3 regions of the Rhodococcus sp. Eu-32 genome follow, and region 2 is predicted to be linked to each of the others. Evidence: predicted binding sites of a transcription regulator. Region 2 holds the regulator's gene; each other region holds the start of a gene.

The links. The regulator LexA, encoded in region 2, represses DNA repair genes until DNA is damaged. The targets are predictions, from matches to a motif close to CGAACANNTGTTCG.
Region 1: DK926_RS26975 (HNH endonuclease signature motif containing protein) is a predicted target of LexA. The motif match lies at 3,923-3,936, and genes of this name have one in related genera.
Region 3: DK926_RS06920 (DUF222 domain-containing protein) is a predicted target of LexA. The motif match lies at 7,949-7,962, and genes of this name have one in related genera.

What each region holds. Positions count from the first base shown of each region.
Region 1 covers NZ_QGNK01000001.1:349,257-359,358, reverse strand. The annotation lists gene DK926_RS01805 (DUF3349 domain-containing protein) at 1-225, shown strand, start outside; gene DK926_RS01800 (DUF3349 domain-containing protein) at 226-540, shown strand; gene menE (o-succinylbenzoate--CoA ligase) at 550-1,707, shown strand; gene DK926_RS26975 (HNH endonuclease signature motif containing protein) at 1,754-3,898, opposite strand; gene DK926_RS01785 (hypothetical protein) at 4,062-4,607, shown strand; gene DK926_RS01780 (TetR/AcrR family transcriptional regulator) at 4,614-5,192, opposite strand; gene DK926_RS01775 (VOC family protein) at 5,270-5,689, shown strand; gene DK926_RS01770 (PIG-L family deacetylase) at 5,718-6,491, shown strand; gene DK926_RS01765 (ATP-binding cassette domain-containing protein) at 6,610-7,557, shown strand; gene DK926_RS01760 (ABC transporter permease) at 7,554-8,378, shown strand; gene DK926_RS01755 (BTAD domain-containing putative transcriptional regulator) at 8,389-10,102, opposite strand, start outside.
Region 2 covers NZ_QGNK01000030.1:12,023-22,124, reverse strand. The annotation lists gene ptsP (phosphoenolpyruvate--protein phosphotransferase) at 1-1,146, shown strand, start outside; gene DK926_RS24510 (solute carrier family 23 protein) at 1,170-2,435, shown strand; gene DK926_RS24505 (acyl-CoA dehydrogenase family protein) at 2,574-3,716, shown strand; gene lexA (transcriptional repressor LexA) at 3,883-4,674, opposite strand; gene DK926_RS24495 (hypothetical protein) at 4,958-5,290, shown strand; gene nrdR (transcriptional regulator NrdR) at 5,466-5,930, shown strand; gene hrpA (ATP-dependent RNA helicase HrpA) at 5,920-9,813, opposite strand; gene DK926_RS24480 (aminotransferase class III-fold pyridoxal phosphate-dependent enzyme) at 9,937-10,102, shown strand, end outside.
Region 3 covers NZ_QGNK01000004.1:151,356-161,457, reverse strand. The annotation lists gene DK926_RS06945 (WcbI family polysaccharide biosynthesis putative acetyltransferase) at 1-853, shown strand, start outside; gene DK926_RS06940 (hypothetical protein) at 850-1,863, shown strand; gene DK926_RS06935 (glycosyltransferase) at 1,860-3,215, shown strand; gene DK926_RS06930 (LysR family transcriptional regulator) at 3,266-4,180, shown strand; gene DK926_RS06925 (FdhF/YdeP family oxidoreductase) at 4,228-6,543, shown strand; gene DK926_RS06920 (DUF222 domain-containing protein) at 6,981-7,919, opposite strand; gene DK926_RS06915 (ParB/Srx family N-terminal domain-containing protein) at 8,157-9,239, shown strand; gene DK926_RS06910 (DinB family protein) at 9,302-9,886, shown strand; gene DK926_RS06905 (NAD-dependent deacylase) at 9,889-10,102, shown strand, end outside.

The sequences.
Region 1 (10,102 bases), on a different contig from region 2:
CTGCGCAAGGCCGAACTGACCGATGCGCAGGTGCACGAGGTCGTTCTGTCCCTCGTCTCCCCCGTCGGCGGTGCGCTTCAGGACGGCGCGATCTCGAACGAGGAGATCAGCACGTACATCCGCGAGCTCGTCGACCACGAGCCCACCGCCGACGACATCACGCGTGTGTCGGCTCGGCTCGCCGCCGGTGGCTGGCCGCTCGCCGATCCCGCGTCGCTGAAGTAGATGGCAGTGCCTCAGTTCTTGGCCTCGATCCTCGGGTGGCTTCGCGTGGGCTATCCGGAGGGTGTGCCCGATTCGGATTACGTGCCGCTGTTCGCGCTCTTGGCACGTCGTCTGTCGGACGACGAGGTCCAGGCGGTGATGGACGCGCTCATCGCCGACGGTCAGATCCCAGCGGACAAGGCGGGCATCGCGGTGACGATCACGAAGGTGACCAACGAGATGCCGCGGGAAGAGGACATCGCCCGCGTCCGTGCCAACCTCGCCAAGGGTGGGTGGCCGCTTGCCGACCCGTTCACGATCGAGCCGCCGGAATAGGCTTGCGATGTGAACTTGCTCGAAGAATTGAAGATTCCCACCGGTGAAGCCGCGGCAGATCTCCTGCCGCGGCTTCGCTCGGTTCTGGACGGCAGCTCCCCTGCGGTCCTGCCCGTCCCCGCTGCCGACGAGCGGGAAACCGCCAGGCTGCGCGACGCCCTCGCGCCGGGCACCGAGATCGACGACGCGGCTGCGTTGGTCGTCGCCACCTCCGGGACGACGGGAACACCGAAGGGCGCGATGCTGTCGGCGTCGGCGCTGCGGGCCAGTGGAACAGCAACGTACGACCGGCTGGGTGGGCCCGGTTCGTGGTTGCTGGCGTTGCCCGCCCATCACATCGCCGGGATGCAGGTGCTGCTGCGTAGCGCGCTCGCCGGAACCGATCCGGTGATTCTCGACGTCGCGGCCGGCTTCGATCCGTCGTTGCTTCCCGGTGCCGTCGCGCGGATGTCCGGGCGTCGATACACGTCGCTGGTGCCGACGCAGCTGGTCAAGGTGCTCGACGATACCGCGGCGACGGAGGCATTGGCGTCGTTCGACGCCGTCCTGCTCGGAGGTGCGGCTACGCCGGTTCCGTTGCGGGAGAGAGCAAGTGCGGCCGGAATACGGCTGGTTCGTACGTACGGCATGAGTGAGACCGCGGGCGGCTGCGTCTACGACGGTGTGCCGTTGGACGGAGTGACCGTTCGCCTCGACGACGGCCGCGTCGTGCTCGGTGGCGCGACCGTGGCACTCGGGTATCGCGGCATGCCGGATCATCCCGCGTTCGCCGAGCCGGGATGGTTCCGTACCGACGACGCCGGCCTTCTGGCCGACGGCGTGCTGTCGATCCAGGGCAGGCTCGACGAGGCCATCTCGACCGGCGGTCTGACGGTCGTGCCGCAGGTGGTCGAGGCAGCGCTGGTGACACACCCGCTCGTGCGTGAATGCGCGGTTCTCGGCCTGCCCGACGAGCGGCTGGGCCAGCGCGTCGTGGCTGCGGTCGTCGCGTCCGGGCCGGTGACGCTGGAGTCGTTGCGCGAGTATGTGATTCGGACGCTCGATCCGACTGCCGCGCCGCGTGAGCTTTTTCTGGTCGACGCATTGCCCGTGCGTGGGCCGGGCAAAATGGACCGCGCGGGTCTGCGCAAACAGCTGCTGGACGACCCTCGCCACCGAGGCGCGTAACGCCGACGCCGCACGGCGGCAACGATATTGGCGGTCCGCGGTCTGCTCAGAACGGTGCAGGGTCATCGGCGTCCACCCTTCCTTTACCGGTGATATCGACGTTCCAGGGGTCGGTGGGTTGATCGTGGGTGGTTGTCTCGCTGGCCTTCTCGGCCTCGCTGGTCTTCTCTGTCGCGTTGGTCTTGTCGGGCTCGACGGGCGGTGGGGCTGTCGATTCCGGTTCGGCGGGTTCTTCTTTGCATGTGGGTCTGCGTTTGCGGGGTATGTGTGGTGTGAGTGTGTGGCCGGTGAGATCGGTTGCGCCGACGCTGCTTCCGGGGAGGGTGACGGCGGTGCTGTCGGAGTTCGATGTCCAGTGTTCGATGGCTCCGGCGAGCATGGTGGTGTGCCAGGCGCCCATGGTTTTGAGGGAGTGGTGGTAGCGGCACAGGCAGTGCAGGTTGGTCAGGATCGTCCATCCGCCGCGGGCGGGGTCGTGGTGGAGGTAGGGGATGATGTGGTCGAGTTCGCAGCTGGCTGCGGGGACGTCGCAGCCGGGGAATCGGCAGGTGCGGTCGCGGTGGCGGACCAGGTCGGCGAGCTGTGTGCGCGGCTTGTACTGCAGTGCTCCGGCGGGTGGTTCGATGAATCCGCCGTGGCCGTCGGGGTAGAGCGCTTGGGCGACTGCGGGGTTGGCGGCGATCGCTTTCTCGAGCGCGGCGATGAGCGTGTAGGAGCCGCGGTAGGGTCCGGGGTTGTTGGGGACGGTCTGTGCGCGAGTGGCGCCTGCAGCGGGTTTCGGTAGGTTCAGTCCGCGTCGGCGTCGCCCGCGTCCGAGGGGGTGGAACGTCAGATGGTTCACGGGTGTCGAGCCTCCGGTCGCTGCGGGGTGATTTCCTGATTCGGCCGCGGCGTCCCCGGTGTCATCTTTCGGCTCGGCGCTTTGTTGGCCGACCGTTCCTTTGGCCGCGTCACTGTGGTTTTCGTCGACCTGGTCGTCGGTCTGGGCCGCAGGGATTTCACTCTCCGCGGTCTCGGTGGTCTCGCTATGGTGACCAGCTCCGCCCTCGGCCGCGTCGCTGTCGTCTTCTTCGCGTTCGTCTTCGTCGCCGGTGTCATCGGCGGCAGTGTTCGTGCTGTTCGCGTCCTGCTCTGCGCCTTTGGTGTCGGTGTCGGTGTCGGTGTCTTCCGCGGTCGCGGCGTCGTCGTCGTTGGCCGTGTCGTTGGCCGTGTTGTTGTCGAGGGTGATGTGGAGTTCGTCGGCGATGTTTCTGGCTTCGGTGATGACGATCTGCCAGTCGCTGTTGGCGGCGAGTTCGCGGGCGTAGGCGGCGTCGATCAACCCGTGTCCGGCGAGGTAGGCGGGTAGATCGTTAAACGCGGCGAGGGTGGCGAGGTCGATGGTGATCGACGTCAACGGCACCCGCCGATCCGGCAGCACACGGTTGGCGGTGCAGGGGTGGTCTTCGTCGACCTCGCAAGTACACGCCAGATGGGTTTCGCGTCGTATGCACGCGGTGTAGGCGGCAGCGAGGCGTTGGCTGCGGGTGCGGGGGTCGCGCGGGCATAGGGTGGCGGCCATTTCGGTGATCGATTGCCAGCAGGCGGCGGCGTCGGCGGCGTCGAGGGTTGCTTCGATGGTGGCGATGAGGTCTTTGTCGCGGTAGCGCACTCCGGTGAGTTTTTTCAGATCTTCGCGCACTTCGGCGACTTCGTCGGGTGCGGTGCGTTGGATTATCGCGGCGATCTCGGTGGCCAGCGGTCCGGGCGACAGACGACGGGCTGCCTGCAACACTTCGGCTTCGATCCGGGTGGCGGCATCCAGCGACAGCGGGGAGGTGACTCGGTAGATCGCACGGACGCGGGCGAGGTCGAGTTCGCCGGCGTCGAACGCTTTCTTGATCGCGGGCAGGCGTAGGCGTAGGTCCATGCCGATTTCGGCGAAGGTGTCTGCGACGGTTTTCGAGCAGCCCAGGATTTTCGCGGTTTCGGAGGCGGCGTAGTTACCTGCGTCGGTGATCAAATCCCCGACTTGGATGGTTTGATGGATGCACGAATCCCACATGTGGGCTGCGAGAGCGACTTTGCGTGCGCATGCCTGGTTTTCCAGGACCGCGACCTGCGACAGTTCACCCAACAGGGCGGTGTCGATGACCGGTTTCTTCTGTGGTCCGACGTATTTCGCGAACGCGCTGCGCTCCGTGAACGGCATGGATTCAAGCCCCCCGACTCGATTCGAACTTATGTTCGACTATATCGGATGGGCCGGGCCTTGGCAAGGGCGAATATGCTGCGAGACAACACTTTACGAAACGAGTCGCCCTACCAGATGCCACCGACAACAAGAACACGCACGACCTACTACCGTTCCACTCGTGGAGAATTCGCAGACAAAGGCACTGGTCGCAGCCCTGACCGCTACCGGCGCCTGCGTGGGCCTCGGCGCAGCAGTGGTGTGGCGTTCGGCGGTACCGCACGGCACAGACGCCGTCGACTACTTCTCTCGAGTCCGGCCATCATGGTTCCCGGCAACCCTCTACCTGGTTGCCGGGGGTGTCGCCGTCGCGCTGCTCCTGTCGTCGTTTCTCATCGACGCAGGCTTACGCATCAGTTCCGATCGCCACCGCTCGCGTATCGGGTTGTTCGTACTTCTGCTCACATTCGGTGCAGCCCTGGGTACGGGAGCAGCCGCCCTGTGGACGATATGGCCACCCCAGCCCGTCGATCACTGGGACGACGCCGAGCGATTGGTCGAATTCGGTTGGACTGCAATCACCTTCGCTGATGACGACGTTTCGACGTCGTTCCGTCCGACCATCGCCCACCCCTGGGTCATCTTTCCCGCCGGAGGTGCCGCGATCGCGGGCCTACTGGCGCTGTCGCTGAGCCTTCGCGACCTACGCCTCACCGGCCGAGACTGAGCGACGTCACGTCCGCAACGCCCCCAGCAACCGGTCGAGCATCGCGTGCGCATCCCGACGATCCTGCGGGCCTGCGTCGGCCCTTGCCAACCACAGTGCAGCCTCGTTCATCGCCCCCGACAACATGACCGCAGCAGGGTCGGCCGACGCGCCGGACAACCCGAGCAACTCCGCCAAGCCCTCCCGCAGAAGCCTGCCCGAATGCCGGGCGTCGGACTCCCGCCACGTCGCCCACCCGAGAACCGCAGGTCCGTCGACCAGCAGGATCTGTCGATGCGCGTCGGAACACGCGGCGTCGACGAATGCGTGACAGCCGTCGACCAACTGACCCCAGTCCGTGTCCGCGCGTGACGCGGCGTCCGACACCGCGTCGGCGACACGCTCGGCGACCAGATCGAGCACCGCCGCGAAAAGGCCGTTCTTGCTTTTGAAATGGTGATACACCGCGCCACGCGTCACACCCGATCGAGCCGCGACGTCTTCGAGGCCGACGCCGGAAAATCCCGACTCCGCGAACATCTCACGCGCAACGTCGAGCAAGTGCGCTGTCGTGACGGCACTCTGCTCCTTCTTCGTCGGACTCATCGTTTCCTCCCTTGATACGTACACAGTGTATGTGTAGCCTCAAACACATACACAGTGTACGTATCTATAGGAGGTTCATGATGCTCAGCAGCTTCTACCCAGTTCTGATGACCCACGACGTACGCGCCACGGCGTCGTTCTACGTCGAAACGCTGCAATTCGAGACGACATTCGACAGCGACTGGTACGTCAGCCTCAGACGCGACCCGAATTTCGAACTCGCCATCCTGGACGCGTCGCACGAGACGATTCCACCCGCACTTCGCCACCCGTCCCGCGGAACGCTTCTCAATTTGGAAGTCGACGACGTGGACGCCGAATACGACCGCCTCGTGGTGCGCGGCGGTGCCACGCTTCTGCTCGACATCCGCAGCGAGGATTTCGGTCAACGACACTTCATCATCGCTGCACCGGACGGCGTCGGACTGGACATCATCACGAACATCGCCCCGACCGCGGAGTTCGCCGACAGTTACGCACCCGCAGCCACGAAATAATCGACGGGGCGTGCAAGCATGTCCCTTCATGAGCACACTTGTCTGCTTTCACGCCCATCCCGACGACGAGGTCTTCAACACCGGCGGCGTCATGCGCCTCGCGGCCGACGCGGGGCATCGGGTCGTGCTGGTCACCGCGACCGATGGTGCCCTCGGCGAGTTTCCCGACGGCATTCTCGCCGAGGGCGAGACCCTGGCCGAACGTCGCAAGACCGAGCTTGCGACATCTGCGGGCATCCTCGGTGCGGATCGAGTCGTCATGCTGCACTACGCCGATTCCGGTATGGCCGGAACACCCGAGAACGACGCGCCCGACGCATTCTGCAACGTCGACGTCGAGGAGGCAGCAGGCAAGCTCGCCGCCGTACTCGACGAGGAGAACGCCGACGTCCTGACGATTTACGACCCCAACGGCGGGTACGGGCACCCCGATCACATCCAGGTGCACTACGTCGGCGCGAGGGCCGCGGAACTGGCCGGCACGAAGAACGTCTACGAGACGACAGCCAACCGGGACCACATGAAGAAACTCGTCGAGCTCAACCCGAACTGGGCCGACGAGGACAACTCGCTCGACCTCGACACGTTCGGGCTGCCCGAGTCGGAAATCACCACCGTCGTCGACGTCAGCACGGTCATGGATGCCAAGCGCAACGCCATGCTGGCGCACGAGACGCAGGTCGGTGACTTCGGGCCGTTCCTGCAGATGCCCGTCGACATGCTGCAGGCCGCGTTCGGGCGTGAGTGGTTCAGACGCGTCGGCGGCGGCCCCAGTCTGACGGAAACGGAACTTCCGCTGTAGTGCGCCTGGCGGCGCTCGTGCGTGAATAGTTGGAGCGGAGGCCAACTTTCCGCGCACGGGTGTGACGCGCATGTCCCGTGCAAGCGTCGTGCAAGCGGACGGGTGCACTGTTCGTGGCATGACACCAGCTATCGAGGTAGTGGACCTCGTCAAGATGTTCGGCTCGCACCGCGCCGTGGACGGCGTATCCCTGACGGTTCCCGCAGGCGCCGTGTACGGCGTTCTCGGGCCGAACGGTGCAGGCAAGACCACGACCGTTCGCATGCTCGCCACTCTCCTGCGTCCCGACGGCGGCGCGGCGCGCATCTTCGGCCACGACGTCATGTCCGACGCGACCGCCGTGCGCTCGCTCGTCGGCGTCACCGGCCAGTACGCCTCCGTCGACGAGGATCTGTCGGCGACCGAGAACCTCGTCGTCTTCTCCCGGCTCCTCGGCCTCGGCCGAAAAGAGAGCCGCCGCAAGGCCTCCGAGCTGCTCGAGGAGTTCGGACTCACCGAGGCCGCGAGCCGTCCGCTGAAGAATTTCTCCGGCGGTATGCGTCGTCGACTCGATCTCGCGGCCAGCCTCATCTCCTCCCCTCCCCTGCTGTTCCTCGACGAACCGACCACCGGTCTCGACCCACGCACCCGCGCGCAGATGTGGGAGACGATTCGCCGACTCGTCGCCCAGGGCTCCACCGTTCTGCTGACGACGCAGTACCTCGACGAGGCCGATCAGTTGTGTGACCGGATCGCCGTCATCGACCGCGGCAAGGTCATCGCCGACGGCACCGCGGACGAGCTCAAGGCGTCGGTCGGCATCTCGTCGCTGCAGCTGACACTCGCCGACGGCACACAGTTCGACGCGGCCCGGTCCATCGTCGCCGCTCAGCTCGGCGTCGAGGTGTCGGCGTCCGCCGAATCCGGCCGTCTCACCGCACCGATGACCGACCCGTCGCACACTCCCGAGATCTTGATTCGGCTACGCGAGCACGGCATAGCCGTCGACGAAATCACCGTCTCCAAGCCCAGCCTGGACGAGGTCTTCATGACCATCACCGGACACGACACGATCGAGGCCGCATGACCACGACACTCACCGAATCCGAACCCGCACAACGACAACTGAACCCGCAGCGCACCATCTCGCTTCGACAGTCCGTCGCCCACTCGCTGACCATGGCGTATCGCGGACTGCTCAAGTTCAAGCACAACCCGGAACAACTGTTCGACGTCGTCTTCCAGCCGGTCATCTTCACCTTGATGTTCGCCTACATCTTCGGCGGCGCGATCAGCGGAAACGTCGACGCGTACCTGCCGCTGATCATTCCGGGCATTCTCGCGCAGACGGTCATCACGACCTCAGTCGTCACCGGCACACAGCTGCGTGAAGACATGGACAAGGGCGTGTTCGATCGCTTCAAATCGCTTCCCATTGCCCGTATCTCACCGCTGGCCGGGGCACTGACCGCCGACGTCGTGCGCTACTTCATCGCCACCGTCATCACGTTCGGCACCGGCTACGCAATGGGCTACCGACCCGGCGGCGGAGCACTCGGCATCCTCGCCGCAGGCGCACTGGTGATCTTCTGCGCATGGGCCATCAGCTGGATCTTCGCCCTGATGGGCGTCCTGATGAGCAAAGCCTCGTCGGTACAGGGGGTGTCGATGATGATCCTGTTCCCGTTGACGTTCCTGTCCAACGCATTCGTGCCCGTCGACACGATGCCGGGCTGGCTGCAGACGTTCGTCGGCGTCAACCCGGTTTCACACCTCGTGACGGCTGTTCGCGAACTGTCCAACGACGGGCACGTCGGAATCCACGTCCTGTGGTCGATTCTCGGCGCGGTGATCGTCGTCGCGGTCGTCGCACCACTGACCGTCAGGGCGTACATGCGCAAGGCGTGACGTTCCCGGGTCAGGACCGAAGCAGCTCGAGTATCCTCTCGAGCGCTTCGGTTCTCGTCGTCTTCGCGACACGGGCAACCTGGTCGTCGACGACGGCGTCGCCGAGAACGCGTCGTGCCGCGTCGAGATGCAACTGGGGACGCATGGTCGAGTAGTCGTGTCGTGCATGCACTTTCACCGACAACACCAGGAGCTCGACGCCTCGTCCGGGGTCACGCCCGGAGTGGACGTCGAACGATCCGACGGCACAGGCGACCGATCCCAACTGCGGCAGGTCGCGGAACTCGTTGGTTCCGAGCCGTCGTAGTGCGACCTCGGTCAGAACGACGACGGTGTCGGCGATGCGGTCGACAGCACCGTGCAGCACGTGAGCCGCGACGGATGCGGCGGCGAGCAGCGTCAGATACGGGTCGGTGGGTACGTCGGCCGAGAAGCCGGCGATCTCGGTGGAGCGACGGTACAGCGCGAGACCGGATTCGATGTTTCCCTGCGCCAGGTCGGCCTCCGCACGCGTGGCGGTGATCGACGCCAGACGCTGATCCTGTTGGTCGGCATCCGAGCTGATCGACGACTCACCGTCCACGCTCATCGCAGCGACGTCGTCGATCAGTTTGCGGCCCTCGGCAATTCGACCGTCGGCGATGAGCGCAGCGCCGGCGAACCCGCGCATCTGTGCGCTCTCGTCGAACGAATGCAGACGCCACAGCAGATCGGCTGCGCGCGCATAGTGCGACACGGCGAGATCTGCTCGGCCCGACTGTCCGTGAATACTTCCGAGACTCTGCGACGCCGACGCGGCGGCCCACGTGTCACCGCGGTCGACGGCGAGTGCATAGGCGACGTCCGCGTCGCGCGCGGCAAGGTGCAGGTAGCCGAAGTTCTCGGCGAGCCCCGCTCGAACCATTCGTGCTGCGCAGCGACGCGCGGGCTCGTCGGCCCGGACAGCATGGGCCAGTCGTCGTGGGAGACCTCGACCGTCGGTACGTCCGACCAGGACCTCCGCGACGAACCGCAGGCCCGGCTCGACACCGGACCGCGCACGTAGGCTGCGGCGCAATCGAGTTCGAACTCGTGCCGCATCCCGGACCTGACCGCCGCGCCCGACGTGCGCCAGGAGCACGACGTGGGCGAGCACGGGAGAATCGTCGTCGACATTCACGACCGCAGGTGCGTCCGTCATCCGCGGCGCCCAGTTCAGCACCTCGGTGTGCGCGCCGCGCAGCGACCAGAAGAAGGCGAGCGCCGCGAACACCGTGTACGCCTGCGGCCACCGCTCGTCGTCGACTGCATGGCGCAGCACGTCGACCAGGTTGTCGTGGTCGGCTTCGAGCATGCGGATCACCGAGACCTGGTCCGGCGTGCGAAAACCCGCGACCGCAGTGCGCGCGACGGCAGTCCCCCACGCGAGCAGTCGTGCGCCGACCTGCGCGGCCTCGTCCTCGCGCAGTTGTTCCTCACCGAATTCCCGGACCGTCTCGAGCATGTGGTAGCGCACGTGCTCGTTCTCGTCGACGACGGTCAGCAACGATTGGTTCACGAGCCCGTCCAACGCATCGGCGACGTCGTCGACGCCCGCGAACCCGGCGACACGCTCGGCAGCGTCGACGGTGAATCCCGCTGGGAAACGACACAATCGGGCCAGCGTACGTTGTTGCGGCGGCTCCAGCAGATTCCAGCTCCATTCGATGACCGCATGCAACGTCCGGTGCCGCACGGGACGGGTG
Region 2 (10,102 bases):
ACCCTCGTCGTCGGCTTGGCGACGTCGCTCGGCGGGCCCACCAGTCACACCGCGATCATCGCGCGTCAGCTGGGCATCCCCTGCATCGTCGCCGTTGCCGGTCTCGACGACGTGCCCGCGGGCACGACGGCCATGGTCGACGGCACGACGGGCGACGTGGTGCTCGACCCGAACGCGGACGACGCGGCGAGGCTCGTCGCCGACGCGAAAGCCGAACTCGCCCGTGTGTCGGGCTGGAGCGGTCCGGGCGCCACGGCGGACGGTCACACCGTCGACATCCTCGCGAACGTCCAGGACGGCGCTGGCGCGCGCGCAGCCCGCAGTTCCGCGGCGGACGGCGTCGGACTGTTTCGGACGGAGTTGTGCTTCTTGGACCGCGACGCCGAGCCGACAGTCGACGAGCAAGCCGCGATCTACGGGGAGGTGCTGGATGCGTTCGCCGGACACAAGGTCGTTGTCCGCACACTCGATGCAGGCTCGGACAAGCCGCTGCGCTTCGCCAATCACGCCGACGAGGCCAACCCTGCCCTCGGTGTTCGTGGAATCCGCATCGCGGAACAGGATCGTGGCATCCTGTATCGCCAGCTCGACGGCATCGCCGCCGCAGCGAAGGCGACCGGCTCGAACCCGTGGGTCATGGCCCCGATGATCGCGACCGCCGCCGAGGCCGCTGCGTTCGCAGCCGACGTGCGTGAGCGCGGGCTGAAACCCGGGGTGATGATCGAGGTCCCCGCCGCGGCCCTGCTGGCCGAGCACATTCTCGAGCACGTCGACTTCCTGTCGATCGGCACGAACGACCTCGCCCAGTACACGATGGCAGCCGACCGGATGTCCTCTGAACTGGCCGCGCTGACCGATCCGTGGCAGCCTGCCGTGCTCGCGCTCGTCTCGCACACCGCCAAGGCAGGTGCCGCCGCAGGCAAGCCGGTCGGTGTGTGCGGCGAGGCAGCGGCCGATCCGTTGCTCGCGTGTGTGCTCGTGGGTCTGGGCATCACGTCGCTGTCGGCTGCGTCGGCCGCCGTCGCCCACGTCGGAGCGAAGCTGTCGACCGTCACGTTCGACAAGTGCGTCGAAGCAGCCGACGCCGCTCTGCGCGCGGACAGCGCTTCCGCCGCACGCGCGGCGGTTGCTGCAATCCTGAACTGAATGCCCTCTAGGATTCAGTCCTTGTGAGTCGAAACTTCGGATGGACCCTGCACGGCAACGGAAAGACTGTCGCTGCAGGCGCGGTGGTGGCCCCGGACGAACGTCTGTCGTGGCCGCGCACGATCGGTATCGGAATGCAGCACGTCATCGCCATGTTCGGTGCGACGCTGTTGGTTCCGACGGTCACCGGATTCCCGGTGACCACCACCTTGCTCTTCTCCGGAATCGGCACCGCGCTCTTCCTGGTGATCACACGCGGACGCATTCCGAGCTACCTCGGATCGTCGTTCGCGTTCATCGCCCCGCTCAGTGCTGCGCAGGCAGACGGGCCGGCAGCGCAACTCGGCGCCGTCATGTCCGTCGGAATCGTCCTGGCCGCAATCGGTTTCGTCGTCAGGTTCGCGGGCGGACGGGTGATCGAAGCCGTCATGCCGCCGGTCGTCACCGGAGCCGTCGTCGTCTTGATCGGGCTCAACCTGGCTCCGGCCGCGACGTCGTCGTTCGAGGCGCAGCCGCTCGTCGCGGCGGTGACGTTGATCGCGATTCTGCTCGTCACCGTCGTCGGTCCAGGACTTCTCGGTCGGCTCGGCATTCTGGTCGGCGTCGTGATCGGATGGGTCTTCGCGGCCGTTCTCGGCGAGATCGACCAGACCAGGCTCGACGCGATGCGCGACGCGGCCTGGATCGGCGTGCCCGAGTTCCGCGGGCCGACGTTCGAGCTGTCCGTCGTACTCATCGCCCTGCCGGTCGTGATCGTGTTGATCGCGGAGAACGTCGGACACGTCAAGGCCGTGTCGGCCATGACGGGGAAGTCGCTCGACGACCTGGCCGGTGACGCGTTGATCGCCGACGGCCTGGCCACCACCCTGGCCGGCGCGGCAGGTGGGTCGGGGACGACGACGTACGCGGAGAACATCGGCGTCATGGCCGCCACCCGTGTCTACTCGACGGCCGCGTACTGGGTCGCCGCCGCGACCGCCGTGATTCTCGCGTTCTCGCCGAAGTTCGGGGCTCTCGTCTTCACCGTTCCTTCCGGGGTCATCGGCGGTGCGACGCTCGTGCTGTACGGCCTGATCGGTCTCCTCGGTGTACGCATCTGGTTCGACAACAAGGTCGACTTCACCGACCCGGTCAACCTGATGGTCGTGGCCGCGGCGCTCGTCGCAGGCATCGGGGACCTGACGCTGACGGTCGGCTCGGTCGAACTCGGCGGCATTGCATGGGGCTCGGTGGGCATCCTCGTCGGCTATCCGATCGTGCGCAGCCTGGCTCGGGCGCGACAGAACTGACGTACCGCGCGTTCGGTCACCGATGACGCACGAAACGGTCATCGACTGCGAACTCGGTTCGGTCGTAGTGTTCGAACTACGCCAACCGTCGGCGGCGAGGTTCCATGCCGTCCGGCAGTACCGATGAGGAGTGATGAAGTGGAACGCACCCTGTTCGATCCGGAGCACGATCTCTTCCGCGAGTCGTACCGCAAGTTCCTCGAACAACACGTCGCTCCGAATCACGCGACGTGGGAAGAGCAGAACATCGTCGACCGTGACGTGTGGGTCGAAGCCGGAAAGCAAGGCTTTCTCGGTATGGCCGTGCCCGAGGAGTACGGCGGCGGGGGAGTCGAGGACTTCCGGTACAACTCCATCGTCACCGAGGAGACGACCAGGGGTGGCTACAGCGGCATCGGCTTCACACTGCACAACGACGTCGTCGCGCCGTACCTGATCAAGCTCACCAACGAGGAGCAAAAGAAGCGGTGGCTGCCCGGATTCTGTTCGGGCGAACTGATTTCCGCGATCGCGATGACCGAGCCCGGCACCGGCAGCGACCTGCAGGGCATCAAGACCAAAGCCGTTCGTGACGGTGACGAGTGGGTGCTGAACGGGTCGAAGACGTTCATCACCAACGGAATCAACGCCGACATCGTCATCGTCGTCGCGTGCACCGATCCGGACAAGGGCGCGCAGGGCTTCAGCCTGCTCGTCGTCGAACGGGACATGCCCGGCTTCGAACGCGGCCGCAATCTCGACAAGATCGGCATGAAGGCGCAGGACACCGCCGAACTCAGCTTCACCGACGTTCGAGTGCCTGCTGCGAACCTGCTCGGCGAAGAAGGCATGGGCTTCATCTACCTCATGCAGAACCTCCCGCAGGAGCGACTGTCCATCGCCGTCGTCGCTGCCGCCGCCATGGAGTCCGCGCTCGACATGACAATTCAGTACTGCCGCGACCGCAAGGCGTTCGGCAAGTCGATCGGCAAGTTCCAGAACACCCGCTTCGTACTGGCCGAACTGGCCACCGAGACCACGGCGACCCGCATCATGGTCGACAAGTTCATCGAACTGCTCAACGCCGGAACGCTGACGGTGCAGGAAGCTGCGATGGCCAAGTGGTGGACGACCGAGAACCAGGTCAAGCTGATCGATCGGTGCCTGCAGCTGCACGGCGGCTACGGCTACATGAAGGAATACCCGATCGCCAAGGCGTACATGGACTCACGCGTCCAGACGATCTACGGCGGCACCACCGAGATCATGAAGGAGATCATCGGGCGCGGGCTGGACCTGTAGTTCCGCCTTCCCGTCCTTTCTCTTTCCCGGCCGAGGGTGACATTCGGTCACTCCGAGTGACCGGAAGGCCACATTCGCTCCGGCCGGGATGCGGCCCGGACGACAGCACGAAGCCCGCGCTCACCGAGTACGACCTCGGTGGACGCGGGCTTCGTCGTTCGTGGAATCAGAGCTTGCGCATCACGGTGACGACCTTGCCCAGGATTGCGGCGTCGTTGCCCGGAATGGGTTCGAACAATGGGTTGTGCGGCATGAGCCAGATATCGCCCTTCGACCGCTTGAACGTCTTCACGGTGGCCTCGCCGTCGATCATCGCCGCGACGATGTCGCCGTTGTCGGCCACGCTCTGCTGCCGTACGACCACCCAGTCGCCGTCGCAGATCGCGGCGTCGATCATCGACTCGCCGACGACCTTGAGAAGGAACAACGACCCCTGGCCGACGAGTTCGCGGGGCAGCGGAAAGACGTCCTCGACGGCTTCCTCGGCGAGAATCGGGCCACCGGCGGCGATACGTCCGAGGACGGGCACGAACGTGGGTGTCGGCAGCTGATCCTCGGCGGCAGCCGAACCGTCGGCGACGGCGGCTGCGTGATCGGCCTGCACCTCGTCGAGTCCGCGAACATCCACCGCACGGGGACGGTTCGCGTCACGGCGCAGGAATCCCTTGCGTTCGAGCGTCCGCAGCTGATGGGCGACCGACGACGTCGACGTCAGACCGACCGCGTCACCGATCTCACGGATGCTCGGCGGGTACCCGCGCTCGGTGACCGATGCGCGAATGACCTCGAGTACCTTGCGCTGACGCTCCGTGAGCCCCGCGTTGATGTCGGTGCCTTCTCCTTCGAAGGCCTTCGCCGTCGGCACGGCGGCAGGCTTGCCCGCCGAACTCTTGCCGGCAGACCTGGATCCGGCGGACTTCGGTGCCGGTGTAGACCCTGACGAGGTCTCGTCCTTCATACGTGCATCCTCCTGCCGTCTCGGCGTGCGTTGCCGATGCTGGTGTGGCTGTCGCCTGTGGTTCTGTGACGCCATTTCGAGTGGTGCCGGTGTGACGTGTGGTTTCTGACACGAATCTAGCCCGTCGACGCTGTTCGATCAAACATCTGTTCGATCCGTGTCGCATTTTCTACTGACTTTGTCGGACCCGCGTGATAGAACTTCGAACAAGCGTTCATCGAACGCCTGATCGAATGGAACGAAGGCAAGTGTTCGATCATCGTCGACAGCAGTGGAGATCTCGATGAGCATCACGGTTTCAGACCCTCGGGTGGTCCGCCCGGTCGCGCGTCCCTCCCGTCGACGCGCAACGCCCGCGCGACGTCGCTACGTGCACTCGGCCCCGTCGGCACATCAGCCGTCGTCGATGGGTGCGTACGCGGACTCGTGCGTCGAAGAACGCCGTTCCGATCAGTCGATCTCGTGGCAGGCCACCGTGGCAGGCGTCGTGGGTACCGCAGTGGTGATCCTCGCGCTGGTCGGGCTCGCCAACCTCCGCGCGGGGCAGCTCGAACCGGCGTCGCAGCCGCCCAGTCAATCGGTGGAGCACGTCGTACCGTCGGCCACGGGAGAATGATCTCGTCATGTCGCCGGTGGTCGGCTTTCCGTCCCAGACGGGTGATCGAGTTCAGCACGTAGCGCTCCGAGTATTCTCGGAGCCTGCACCTCCCGTGCGTCCTAGGTGTTTCACGGGTCCTCCGCGTTCGACCGGTGATGGCGGGGAGTGCATCGGCTACGACGGAGGCTCCGACATGCATTGCCCGTTCTGCAGGCACCCTGATTCGCGCGTGGTGGATTCCCGCGAGGCGGACGAAGGCCAGGCGATTCGTCGGCGTCGGTCGTGCCCGGAATGCGGTCGTCGGTTCACCACCGTCGAAACAGCGGTCCTCGCGGTCGTGAAGCGCAGCGGCGTCACCGAGCCGTTCAGCCGCGAGAAGGTCGTCAAAGGTGTGCGGCGCGCGTGCCAGGGCCGGGATGTCGACAACGACGCGTTGAACCTCCTGGCTCAGCAGGTGGAGGACGCGGTTCGTGCGTCCGGATCCGCCGAAATTCCCAGCCACGAGGTCGGATTGGCCATTCTCGGCCCACTCCGCGATCTCGACGAAGTAGCCTACTTGCGCTTCGCGTCCGTGTACCGATCCTTCAGCTCGGCCGAGGATTTCGAGAAGGAGATCCTCGAATTGCGCGCGCATCGCGAGGCCGGCGTCAGCGACTGACTGCGTCCATCGCCTTCATGATTCGTTTCTCGGACACCGGATAGGCAGTTCGAATCCCCTGCGCGAACAGGCCGATGCGAAGTTCCTCGATAGACCAGAACACGTCCTGGACGGCCGAACTCCTCTGTCGTGCCTCGGGTAGCGACTTCAGCAGGCGGTCGTACGCGTCGTAGACGCGATCCAGCACATCCATGCCCGCATCGTCACGAGACGCGCTGCTCGGCAACGACTTCAGGCGAGCGGTTGCGCCCTGCAGGTAGCGAGGAATGTCCGCGAGACGAGCGGACCCGAACTCGAAGACGAAGCCGTCGAACACCAGACCGTCGAGTTGCTCACGGACGTCGTCGGCGGCATCGCCCTTCTTCGTGTCCAGGATCGATCGAAGTTCCATCGCGGCAGTCAGAATCGGCCGCACGAGCGCGACGATCCGGGACGTGCGGGCTGCGGTGTCTGCGTTGACCGCCTTCGACAGTGCGGCGAACTTCTCGGGGCTGCGCACCGGACCGCCGTGCGCCATCATCGCTTCGTCGACGGCGGTTCGGCGGCAGTCCTCGAGCAGTGCCTCGACGCTGCCGTACGGGTTCTGTCCGAGCGCGAGACGTTCCTTCGTCGGAATGCCCGCGAGCAACGCTTTGGTGCCCCGGGGCGCGGACTCGAGCAGGAGGGCGCGTGTTCCGTCCCGCATCGACGCGCGCTGCTGAGCGGGTGTGCTCAACACACGCACGGCCACACCACCGTTCTCGGGAACGAGCGCGGGGTAGCCCGTGACGGTCTGCCCGCCGACGGACCGGGTGACGGTGTCCTCCAACGTGCCGAGCGAGGACGACGTCCAGGCCAGTGTCGGTGCGCGTTCGGCCTGTCCGACGGCACTTGCGACCTCGCGATCGACGCGCGGCGACAACGTCTTTCGCAGCCGAACCAGGTCCTTGTCGGAGCCGAGAACGGTGCCGCTCCCGTCGACCGCGACGAAGGTCATGTGCAGATGCGGCGGCAACGACGCCACGTCGAAGTCCGTCGGGTCGATGCGGCACGCGCCGAGGCGGGAAAGCTCCCTCGCGAGGGCCGTGACGACGGGCTCCGACCTGGGCTTCATCGACCTCAATGCCGCAGCGGCGAAATCCGGTGCCGGAACGACGTTGCGACGCAGTGCCTTCGGAAGAAGCTTGATGAGTGTCGCCACCAACTCGGCGCGCATACCGGGGACCAGCCAGTCGAAGCCCACGGGCTGCACCTGCGCGAGGAGCGCGATCGGAATGCGGGCGGTGACGCCGTCCGCCTCCGATCCCGGTTCGAACTGGTACGTGAGTGGGAATTGAATTTCGCCCTGTCGCCACGCATCCGGGTAGTCCCCACCGAGGACCGAGGCCGCGTCGGGGTTGACGACAGTGGCAGCGGTGAAGTCCAGAAGTTCCGGAGCGGCCTTGCGCGCCTTTTTCCACCACGTGTCGAAGTGGCGTGCCGACACCGCCTCTTTTCCGACTCGGGCGTCGTAGAAGTCGAACAGTGCGTCGTCGTCGACGACGATGTCACGCCGTCGAGCTCGGTTCTCGAGTTCTCCGACGTCCTCGAGCAGCGTGCGGTTCTTGTGGAAGAACGGATGCTGTGTCTTCCACTCACCCTGTACGAGAGCATGTCTGATGAACAGTTCGCGCGAGATCTCCGGGTCGATGCGGTGATAGTTCACCGGACGTCCCGTCACGAGCGGGATGCCGTACAGCGTGACACGCTCGTAGGCCATCGCGGTCTGTCGTTTGATGGACCAATGCGGTTCGGAGTACGTCCGCTTCACCAGATGCGGGGCGAGGCGTTCGGCCCATTCGGGTTCGATGCGGGCGGCCATCCGGCCCCACAATCGCCCCGTCTCGACCAATTCGGCTGCCATCACCCAACGCGGCGGTTTCTTGAACAACCCCGATCCGGGGAAGATCGCGAAGTGGGTACCGCGGGCGCCGAGAAACTCACGCTTCTCGCCCTCGCGTAGTCCGATATGCGACAGCAGACCGGACAGCAACGCTTGGTGCAGTGCCACCGGAGTGCTTTCGTTCTCGGGGACGGTCCAGCCGAGTCCGCGCGTGATCTGACGTAGCTGACCGTGCAGGTCTTGCCATTCCCGAATGCGCAGGTAGTGCAGGAACTCGTTACGACACATGCGTCGAAACTGGTTCGACGACAATTCGTTTCGTTGTTCGCGCAGGTACTTCCACAACTCGATGTAGGCGAGGAAGTCGGAGTTCTCGACCGCGAACCGTGCATGCTTCTCGTCGGCAGCCTGTTGATGCTCGGCCGGCCGCTCTCGGACGTCCTGGATCGACAGCGCGGAGACGACGACCAGCGCGTCCGCGAGCGCGCCTGTGGCATTGGCTTCGACGAGCATCCGCGCCATTCGCGGATCGACGGGGAGTTGCGCGAGTTCACGTCCGATCGGGGTGAGCTCCGGTTCGCCGCTCTTCCCGGCCGTGAGCGCTCCCAGCTCTTCGAGAAGTCCGACGCCGTCGCGAATGCTCCGCGGGTCCGGCGGCTCGACGAACGGGAACTGGTCTATCTTTCCGAGGCCGAGGGACGTCATCTGCAGAATCACCGACGCGAGGTTGGTACGCAGGATCTCCGGCTCGGTGAAGTGGGGCCTGGCCTCGAAGTCTTCCTCGGAGTACAGCCGAATGCAGATGCCGTCCGCCACGCGACCGCAACGGCCTGCGCGCTGCCGTGCGGACGCCTGGGAGATCTTCTCGATCGGAAGGCGCTGCACCTTGGTGCGTATCGAGTACCGCGAGATGCGAGCGGTGCCCGGATCCACGACGTAGCGAATGCCGGGCACGGTCAGTGACGTCTCGGCGACGTTGGTGGACAACACGACTCGCCGTCCCGTGTGCGGCGTGAACACCCGGTGCTGCTCGGCCGCGGACAGGCGCGCATACAACGGAACGATCTCGGTGTTGCGTAGTTTCCGGTCCCGCAGTGCATCCGCGGTGTCTCGAATCTCGCGTTCGCCGGACAGGAACACCAGGATGTCGCCGTCGCCCTCGCCGAGCAGCTCGTCGACGGCGTCGCACGTCGCGTCGACGGGATCGAGATCGATCGTCGTGTCGCCGACGTCGACCGACAAAGGGCGATAACGCATCTCGACCGGGAACGTTCGACCGGAGACCTCGATGATCGGGGCCGGAACTCCGTCACGAGCGAAGTGCTGTGCGAAACGTTCGGGGTCGATCGTCGCCGACGTGATGATCACCTTGAGATCGGGGCGGCGGGGGAGGAGCTGAGCGAGGTACCCGAGAATGAAGTCGATGTTCAGGCTGCGTTCGTGGGCTTCGTCGATGATGAGCGTGTCGTACTGTCGCAGCAGCCGGTCGCGCTGGATCTCGGCGAGCAGAATGCCGTCGGTCATCAGTTTGACGAGCGTCGAATCCGAGGACTGGTCGGTGAAACGCACCTTGTAGCCGACAGTTTCGCCGATGTCCTGGCCCACTTCCTCGGCGATGCGTTCGGCGACAGTGCGGGCCGCGAGACGCCTCGGCTGGGTGTGGCCGATGGACCCTCGAACACCGCGGCCGAGTTCGAGGCAGATCTTCGGAATCTGCGTCGTCTTGCCCGATCCGGTCTCACCCGCGACGACGACCACCTGATGCTGCTCGATCGCAGCCGCGATGTCGTCCTTGCGTTGGCTGACCGGAAGAGATTCGGGATATTCGACGACGGGAACTGCCGTGCGACGGTTCGCCACCACGAGCTCGGCGCGCGCGACGTCGCTCTCGATCGCGTTCAGTGCGTCGTCGGTGCGTGCCCGGTCGAGCCGACGACGGAGGCGATGTTCGTCGCGCAGCGTGACACCCTCGAGACGAGCGGTGAGGGTGCGACGACGGTGCGAGACGGTTTCAGTAGACATGCTGCCTTCAGGATAATCGGTCGAACCGACTTCCCCTCGTGTGGTGAACGCCGCGGAACGACTCGGTGCCGAGTGGAGAGACGGCTCATACTCGACGAACGGGGTCCGACTAAGCTCTCGGGCATGTCTACTCCGGCCGAGCCGACCTACGAATCCACCCATTCCGCGCTGTGGCACGGCTTCGCCGACATGGGCGCAGTCACCTCCAAGGGGCCGTTCGTCGTATCGCGCGGCGAGGGTGCCTACATCTGGGATCGTGAGGGCAACAAGTACCTCGATGCCACCGCCG
Region 3 (10,102 bases), on a different contig from region 2:
ACTGGTCGTCTGGGGAAACTGCCAGGCAGAGGCCCTTCGTATCGTGCTGTCGAGCTCTCCGGATCTGCCGTACCGGACGGTCCGCATCCCGCCGGTGCACGAGCTGCTGTCCGACGATCTGCCTCACGTCGAACGGCTTCTCGACGGGGCCGCGGTCATCGTGTCCCAGCCCGTGCGCGCCGGGTATCGCGACCTGCCGATCGGGACGGCCGACATCGCGGACGCCGCCGGAGCCGACACGAAGACCATCGTCTGGCCGGTCGTTCGATACGGCGGGCTGTTTCCGTTCCAGGCAATCGTCCGTTCGCCCGACCGACCGTCGGCGGTGCCAGCGGCCGTTCCGTATCACGACCTGCGCACGATTCTCGCCGTGCGTGACGGCAGATTCGCCCGCGAGGAGTGGGACGTCGACGTTACCCCCGATCGTATTCGCGCCGCCGCAGCGTGGAGTGTCGAACAACTGTCACGTCGCGAGGAAAAGCACTGCGACGTAGGGGTTTCCGACGTCCTGCTCGGTCTGGGCGACCGAGCGGCTCACACGATCAATCATCCCGGCAACCCGGTGCTGATGACGCTCGGAACTCGTCTGCTCGACATGCTGGACGCATCGGGCCCCAGTGCGCCGGATCGCGAGCTCCTCGGAAACGTCCGCGCGCCGTTGGAAAGTCGTGTCGTCGAGGCGTTGAGTCTGGCCGCGTCACCACGTGACCGGTGGCTGGTCGACGGCACATCGCTGACCGACGACGAGGTCCGCATCGCCCAGATTGCCTGGTATGCACACCATCCCGAGTTCATCGAGGCGGCGCTGACGCGTTACGCCGAGTTGCTCGACATCCTCGGGCTCGCGTCATGAGCACCGACGTGTGTCACCTCGTCATCGGCCCGCGCAAGCACGGTGTCGTCGAGTACGCGGTGTCGGTTCACGAGGCGCTGGCCGCGGAAGGCGTCGGGCACCGGAGGGTGTTGCTCGACACCCCGTGGTCGCCGTTGCCGTCGGATTTTTCCGCCTGCGGCCTGGTCCACCTGCATGTCACGGACAGGTTGTTCGGCACGTCGCCTGCGCAGGCGACGAAGCACCTGCTGTCCGTGGTCGAAGCCGTCGGCCGTCCTGTGTCGGTCACGCTGCACGACCTGCCGCAGCCGTCGGACGGTTCGTCGATGAACGCTCGGGTCGATTTCTACCGGACCGCGGTCGATGCAGCGGCAGGGGTGGTGGTGTCGAGCGAGCACGAAGCCGGGCTCCTGAAACGGCACGTGGCCCCCGAGGCGGTACCCGAGGTGGTTCCGCTCATGATCGGATCCCGTGTGCAGCATCCGATGTCGCCGATGCCCGCGGTGCCGACCGTCGGCGTTCTCGGATTTCTGTACCCGGGTAAAGGACACATCGAGACGCTGCGCGCCATGGCAGGCCTTCCGCCGACCGTGGGATTCCTGGCGCTCGGTGCGCCGTCGCCGGGCCACGACGATCTCGTCGACGAATTGCGTTCCGTTGCAGCCCAATCGGGGCGCTCGTGCGAGGTCACCGGCTACCTCGACGACGACGAGATGCGCGAAAGGATGCGCGGTGTCACCGTCCCGGTCGCGTACCACCGGCACATGTCCGCATCCGGTTCGATCAACACGTGGATCGCCCAGGGCCGCAGGCCGTTGGTTCCGCAGAGCGACTACATCGACGAACTCGACCGACGGTCGCCGGGCGTGGTGACGATCCACGGCAACGACGACGAGTCCCTGCAGTCCGCGATCTTCGCTGCGGTGGAGGACTCGAGCACGACCTGGCTCGATCCGTCCGTCGAGCCGGTACCGTCGCCGTCCGATGTCGCGAACGCCTACGCCGAGGTGCTGGCGAGGTGGCGTCGGTGACCGACGTGTTCCGCGTCGACGACACACACGTTGCCGTACCGGACAACCGGTGGGATCTCGCCGACGGAACAGGTTCCTGCCCGACGGTCAGCGTGATCGTTCCGTATTACGACCAGCCCGCCCAATTGTCGCTCGTGCTGACGGCATTGGCTGCGCAGCACTATCCCCTGGAACGGGTCGACGTCGTCGTCGCCGACGACGGGTCGGCCGTCGCACCCGACGTCGAGCGGTGGCGAACCGACCTGTCGATTTCGGTGGTGACGCAGGAGGACAACGGGTTTCGGGCCGCCGCCGCCAGGAATCTCGGTGCTCATGCGTCGACGGGGCAGGTTCTGTGTTTCCTCGACGCGGACACCGTGCCGACACCCGACTACATCCGTCACGCGGTTCGTTTGCCGTCGCTCGTACCCGACGCGCTCGTCGTCGGCAGGCGCAAGCATGCGGATCTGTCCGAGATCACCGAGTCTGCGGTGCTGCAGTGGATCACCGCACAGGACGAGTCCGGACACGATCGTGAACCGGCCTGGCTCGTCGACGGATACGCGCGTACGTCGAACCTGTTGGAGCCCGGGTGGGACGGCTACAAGTACGTTCTCAGTGCCGTGATGACGTGCAGCCGGGCACTGTTCGATGCCGTCGGTGGGTTCGACGAGTCGTTCGTACAGTACGGGGGAGAGGACTGGGAATTCGCGAACCGTGCGTTCATGATGGGCGCGGTCCTCGCGTACGAGCCGGCGGCCCTGGCCTGGCACGACGGACCGGATTGGGGTGAGCGGGAAGTATCGGACCGCGTGAGTAGGAAGAATCACGAGGCATTGGCGCTGTCTCGGCTCGTCACGGATCCGGCGGCGAGGACTTCGGGTCTGCGCTATCGCATTCCGGACATCGTCGCGCTGGTCGACACCGACGGACATTCGGCCGCGTCCCTTGCGGTGACGATCGCATCGATAGTCGACGGATACGATTGCGCGGTCTGGCTGAGCGGAACGTCGGCGAGTGAACTCTTCGACGCTCTGGGACTGGAGGATTCGCGTATTCGCCTCGGGGAACCCGAATTCGATACAGTGGCGCGATGCCGATTCGTTCTCGACGTCAGGGGACGTATCGAGTTCTCGTCGTCGACCTTAACCACGCTCACGACCGACGTCCGCCCCGGAGGGTATGGACGGGTGGAGGTCGAATGTGGTTCGGCGTCGGTCACTCTGACGGCGTCCCGTGCGGTGCATCGCGCCCGCCGGTGGGCCGACGGTTCCGAGATCGATCTGCTGGAGCAACTCTTCGGTGTAGCCCGTCTCGACGCGAGCGAGGTGGGCATCACCGTACGTACCGAGGAGCCCTGGCTGGCGTGGTAGCACTCGGGCCTCGGCTGGTCTCGCGCGGAGCGACAGGCCGGGTGTAGAGGATGCTGTTTCGTCAACTGGAGTACCTCGTCGCGCTGTCACGCGAACGGCATTTCACGCGGGCAGCCGAGGCGTGTCACGTGTCGCAGCCTGCTCTGTCCGAGGCGATCCGAAAGCTGGAGATCGAACTCGACCTGCCGTTGATCGTGCGCGGGCGCAGGTTCGAAGGTCTGACGCCGGAGGGCGAGCAGATCGTTCGGTGGGCCAGGCGCATCGTCTCCGACCAGCAATCGTTGAAACACGAAGCCGCCGCCCTGCGGACGGGTGTCACCGGTACGGTTCGGCTCGGAGTCGTTCCGACGGCATCGGCCACCGTCGCAGATCTGACCGGTCCGCTGTGCGGCAGGCATCCACTCGTCTCGGTGAATCTGGCCGAAGATCTGCCGTCTGCCGACATCACCGCACGGATCGACAGATTCGAACTCGACGGTGGCATCACGTATCTCGACGACGACATCACGACGCGATATCGAACGTTCCCGCTCTACCGCGAGTTCTACGACCTGCTCGTGTCCGCCGACTCGACGACAGCAGGCGGTGACAGCATCACGTGGCGGGAAGCGTCGAGCCTGCCGCTGTGTGCTCTCCCGTCGATGATGCGGGGACGTCGGATTCTGGACGAATTCTTCGCGTCCGACGGCGTGACACATGCCCCGCAGGTCGAGACCGACTCGATCGCGTCGCTCTATGCCCATGTCAAGACCGGTCAGTGGGCGGCGGTCGTGCCGCGCGTCTGGCGACGGGTGTTCGGGGAACCGCCAGGGCTGCGCTGCATTCCGCTCGCGGGTGGTTTCGACGCTCCCGTGGTCGGGCTGATCACCGGTAGAGGCGCGCAGGGGTCGGCACTCGTCCGCGCATTGGAGGACACGGCCCGAGACCTCGACCAGTCGTCATCGGTGCCACCTATCGACCAGTAGGCGCTGCGTCTTGGACGCGCGTGGGTGCGGTGATGCACCGTCTGTGCATGACTGTGCGACACGACTACGAGTACGACGAGGACAGCATCGTCGTCACGGACAAGAAGAGTTATGCGGCTGGGGTGCCCGCCGTGCTCGTGTCGTTGCAGCGCGGAGTCGAACAGATGGGTGCCGCCCGAACGGCGTTGTCGCTCGCCTCTCTGAATCAACGCAAGGGTTTCGATTGCCCAGGGTGCGCCTGGCCCGAGACTCCCGGTCACCGTAAGCACGCTGAATTCTGCGAGAACGGCGCCAAAGCCGTCGCCGAAGAGGCCACGAAGCGCACGGTCGGGCCCGCGTTCTTCGCCGAGCATTCGGTCGAGGATCTGCTCGGCCGCACCGAGTACTGGCTCGGGCAGCAAGGGCGCCTGACACATCCGATGGTGCTGCGTCCCGGTGCGACTCACTACGAGCCCATCGGCTGGGACGATGCGAACGCGCTGATCGCCGACGAGCTCCGGTCGCTCACGAGCCCGCACGAGGCGATCTTCTACACCTCCGGACGCACGTCCAACGAGGCTGCGTTCCTGTACCAGCTGCTCATTCGGTCCTACGGCACGAACAACATGCCGGACTGTTCCAACATGTGCCACGAATCGTCTGGCAGCGCATTGTCCGCGTCGATCGGTATCGGCAAGGGTTCGGTCTCCGTGCCGGACATCGAGAATGCGGACCTGATCGTCATCGCCGGCCAGAACCCGGGCACCAATCATCCGCGCATGCTGTCGACGCTGGAGAAGGCCAAGCGCAACGGCGCGAGGGTCATCGCCGTCAACCCGCTCGTCGAGGCAGGCCTGCAGCGCTTCAAGGACCCGCAGCGAGTAGGTGGAGTGATCGGAGACGGTATCGCGATCTCCGACGACTACCTGCAGATCCGCATCGGTGGAGACATGGCCCTGTTCCAGGGGCTCGGCAAGCTGCTCGTCGACGCCGAGGACGCTGCTCCCGGAACGGTTCTCGACCACGACTTCATCGCGCGCCACACCGCGGGCTTCGACGCGTGGATCGAGCACATTCGCCGGGTCGACCTGGACGTCGTCCTCGAAGCAACCGGTCTGACGATGGACCAGCTTCGGGCTACCGCCGACGCGATGATCGCCTCGAATGCCACGATCATCTGCTGGGCGATGGGGCTGACGCAGCAGACGCACGGCGTCGCGACCATCGAGGAAGCGGTGAACCTGCTGCTCGCACGGGGAATGATCGGCAAGCCGGGCGCAGGAGTATGCCCGGTGCGCGGACATTCCAACGTGCAGGGTGACCGCACGATGGGGATCTGGGAGAAGATGCCCGAGGCCTTCCTCGCTGCGCTCGACGCCGAGTTCGGAATTCGGTCGCCGCGCGAACACGGTTTGGACGCAGTCGATTCGATCCGAGCGATGCGCGACGGTCAGGCGTCGTTCTTCATGGGCATGGGCGGGAACTTCGTGTCCGCTACTCCGGACACCCATGTGACCGAGGCAGCGTTGCGTCGGTGTTCGTTGACTGTGCAGGTGTCGACGAAGCTGAACCGCAGCCACCTCGTCCACGGTAGGACCGCTCTGATCCTTCCGTCGCTCGGTCGCACCGACAAGGATGTGCGCGCCACGGGCAAGCAATTCGTCACCGTCGAGGATTCGATGTCGATGGTGCACCGTTCTCGTGGTGGCCTGACTCCGTCGAGTCCCGACATGCGTTCGGAGGTCGCAATTGTCGCGGGTATCGCCGAGGCACTGTTCGGCAGCGAACACTCGGTGCAGTGGTCGAAGCTGGCCGACGACTACGACCTCATCCGTGATTCCATCTCGCGGGTCGTCCCCGGGTTCGAGGATTTCAACCGAAAGGTCAGGCAGAAGGAAGGTTTCGGACTTCCGCATCCGCCGCGCGACAGCCGCACCTTCATGACCTCCACCGGGAAGGCGAACTTCGGCGTCAACGAGCTGACGTGGTTGCCCGTGCCCGAAGGTCGCCTCGTTCTGCAGACGATGCGCAGCCACGACCAGTACAACACCACCATCTACGGGCTCGATGATCGATACCGGGGCGTGAAGGGCGGCCGACGTGTCGTCTTCGTCAACCCGACCGATATCGAATCGCTCGGCTTCCGCGACGGCGATCGGGTCGATCTCGTCTCCGAATGGACTCGTCCCGACGGCAGCGTCGAAGAGCGTCGCGCCGACGCGTTCCGCATCGTCGCTTTCTCCACACCGGTGGGCAATGCAGCCGCCTACTACCCGGAGACGAATCCGCTCGTTCCGCTGGACCATGTTGCCCGCAAGTCCAACACTCCGGTGTCCAAAGCGGTTGTGGTGCGGCTCGTTTCGCATGAGCTACCGCCTTCCTGACAAGCGTCGGCTCGACGTCAGTGGACGCACGGGCCGCGTTCCCCGCGCCGAGCGCCTTCGGGGCTTCGGTCTGCCGACTCTCCGGGGAAGCCGCCGACCATCCGGATCGCCGCGCTGCGGGTCCGCGGGGGTCGGCAGTGCCGGTGCCGTCGAATCGTAAATGTGTCCAGTCGGTGTGGTGATGCGGAACGAATGGCGACCACTCTCGCTGGTCGTCGGATGTGCACTCCATCCAGGCGCCTGCTTCGCGTGATTGCACGCCTCGCACAGGCCAGCGCCGTAGTCTGCGGACGTCGGTCCGCCGTTCCGGTGCTCGACGATGTGGTCACGGTGCCGAATGGGTGCACCGCACCACGGGGTGCGGCACCACCTGTCGCGTAGGTCGATCAAGTGCGCCAACGACTTCGGGAACAGTCGCGCCGAGGACTCCATCGCCGTCAGAGATCCGCTCGATGGGTTCGCATAGATGCGGCGGAGAGAGACGCGGGCGTCGGCACGAGTGCACCGACGACGAGGTCACGCGCGATCGCCGCAGGAATCGGGCCGTACCCCTGAACATGCGCGGGGGCGGCGCCCCCGGCGAGCAGCGATTGATCGGAGATCACCAGGTCGACTGCGACCGGCACCTGATCGGTGCTGCTGATGCCGAGCACACGCTCGGTCAGCAGATCGGCCATGATCTGGTTGCGTGTGCGATCACCGCCCGCGCCATCGGAGATTGCCTGCTGCGCGTCTCGCATCAGGGTCGCGTGAATGCTGATCGCCTGTTTCATCGGTAGGAGTGACGTCAAGTAAGCCATGCTGTCGGGTGCAGGTCTGCTCGTCACCGATCGCTGCTCCGGTGCCTTGCGCGCCCGAGCGACGATGGCGGCCGCGTCTCGCTCCGCCGCGAGTCCGGCCGCCCGTGCACTTACTGCTTTGTCGCTCAGACCCGCCAAAGTAGTGACTGACGAACACAATTCGACATCGATCGCTTGTCTGTCGGCCTTGTCGAGGCACACGATCTCCTTGACTATCAGGTTGACACGCCATTCGTTCAGATCGCCCGCCGCAAGTCGTGCGAGGGTATGAGGCATGTCCTCCAACAGGATTCGCGCCTGCCCGAGATGAGTACCGCCGCGGTGTGGTGAGTCCATCCGGGCAAGGCCGATCTGTGCCGCAATACCGCGCGACCTCCGTGATGCAGGAACGCCGTCGGCGGCTCTCTGTACGCGTGTCGCCGAATCGAGGTCCGCAGTGAGTGTCGCCTGCGCGGCGACGGCTGCAGACTTGATGCGTTCGAGTGCGGTGATCTGTTCGATTCGTGTGGCGTTGTCCAGCGACCGATCGACTTCGCCAACCGATCGATGGAACTCGGCTATCGCATCCGTACTCAACAAATGGTGCCCCGGGCCGAAGTGATAGTCGAACATTAGTTCGACTAACGCCGAAATGCAAGGCGTGGGCCTGAATTGGTCAACATCGAGCTTGGATGTGGAGATTGTTCAGAGGCAGCCGGTCTCACGTCCGTTCATCTATGGATCACCGTCCGGACATGTCATGGTCACCGGCCGGTTTGCGGGCTGGGCGACGGTTGACCCCTCGCACGTTCCCTATTCGAGGAGTTCTCACAGATGCTCACCGCATCGATTCGCCGGGCGGCCACGATGGGTGCACTCGCCCTCGCCGCGGCGACGACCACGCTGGCGACCAACGTCGTCACAGCGGCACCCGCGACGGCAGCTCCGCTGTTGTGCCAGATCGCCGGTGTGCTGCCCACGGGTTCGGCAGGCTCGGCGAATGCAACGCGGTACGGCTGCGCAGAAGCAGGCGAATTGCTCGACATGCGTATCGGCGACGTCCGCGCGACCCAGCCGTCGCTCGGCTACGACGAGGTCTACTACAAGCTCGGCCGCTACAGCCAGGGCAAGGACGAGATCAACAAGAAGTTCGACGACTGGTGCGAGGCGAACGGCCAGCTCGAGGCTGCGTCTGTTCAACCCGATGCCCGTCTCGACAACCCCGCGTCGTTCACCTGCGCACTGCCCGTCGGACAGGAGACCGACGAGAGCATCGCCGCAATGAAGACCGTAGTGATCGGCCCGGGCGGCGTCCCGTATCTGACCGACGGTCATCACACGCTGACGTCGTTCTACGAGACCGCCGACGGTGGACCGAATCTACATGTTCGACTGCGCGTCGTCGCAAACCTGAGCGATCTGAGCCCCGCCGACTTCTGGGCGAAGATGCAGGCCGAGAAATGGGTCTGGAACCGCGACGTCAACGGTTCCGAGGTTCCAGTCGAGCAACTGCCTGCGGGTGTGGGCCTCGCCAACTTCCAGGACGACAAGTACCGCAGCTTGACCTATTTCGCTCGCGACATCGGGTTCACTCCCGGATCGATTGCGTTCCAGGAGTTCTACTGGGGAGCTTGGGTTCGCGACTCCGGCGCCGTCGACATCAGCGGATGGAACAACAACGACCTTGCCAGCTACCTCGCGACCGTCGAGGCTGTCTCGCGTGCACAGGTTGCCGTCCCCAAGGATGCGGTGATCGACACCGGGAGAACCGCAGCGGAACTCGGTGCCCTGGACGCATGGAACGACGGAAAGGCCACGACCAAGGGCGAATTCGGCAAGTTGTCGGCTCCGTACTCGGATGCGAAGCCGGGCAAACTGGCGTACGCGTTGCTGTACAAGTCGGGCGTGGCGAACTGACTCGTGGCGTGAGCAGCTGAATTCGAACCCACATGTCGGATCCCCGTGAGAGTGTGGGCTGCATGACCGACGCGATGAAGGCCGACCTGCAGCGCTATCTCCAAGCCGGTCGCGACGCCATGCTGTGGAAGCTGGATGGGCTGTCCGACTACGACATTCGCCGACCTATGACGCCCACCGGAACCAACCTGCTCGGACTCGTCAAACACCTCACCGCGGTCGAATTGGGCTACTTCGGTTGGACATTCGACCGGCCGTTCGACGGACGAGTTCCGTGGGCGGAGGACGACGCCGAGCTGAATTCCGACATGTGGGCCGGTCCCGACGAATCCACCGAGTACATCGTCGGTCTCTACACGCAGATCTGGGCGCACTCCGACTCGACGATCGCCGAACTGCCACTCGATGCGCCTGGCCGCGTCCCGCATTGGCCCCGGGATCGCGCCACCGTGACGCTGCACCGAATAATCGTGCATGTCATAGCCGACATGGACCGCCATGCGGGCCACGCCGACATCGTTCGAGAACTGATCGATGGGTCGGTGGGACTCAGCCTCGACAACGACAACATGGCGTCCGACGACGCCAGTTACTGGAGTGAGTATCGAGGTCGTGTCGAGCGGGCTGCGCGACGATTCGAGGCGTGAACATGTCGGTCGGCCATGGAACACTGGCCGACATGGTCGACGTCGAAGTACCGGACGCTGTCATCGAGCTCGCTCGCGCAGCGTCCCGGGTCGCAGTCCTGACAGGGGCGGGCATGTCAGCGGAATCGGGCATCGCCACGTTCAGGGACGCGCAGACCGGATTGTGGTCCCACTTCGAGCCCGCGGATCTGGCCAGCCCGGACGGGTGGGCACGGG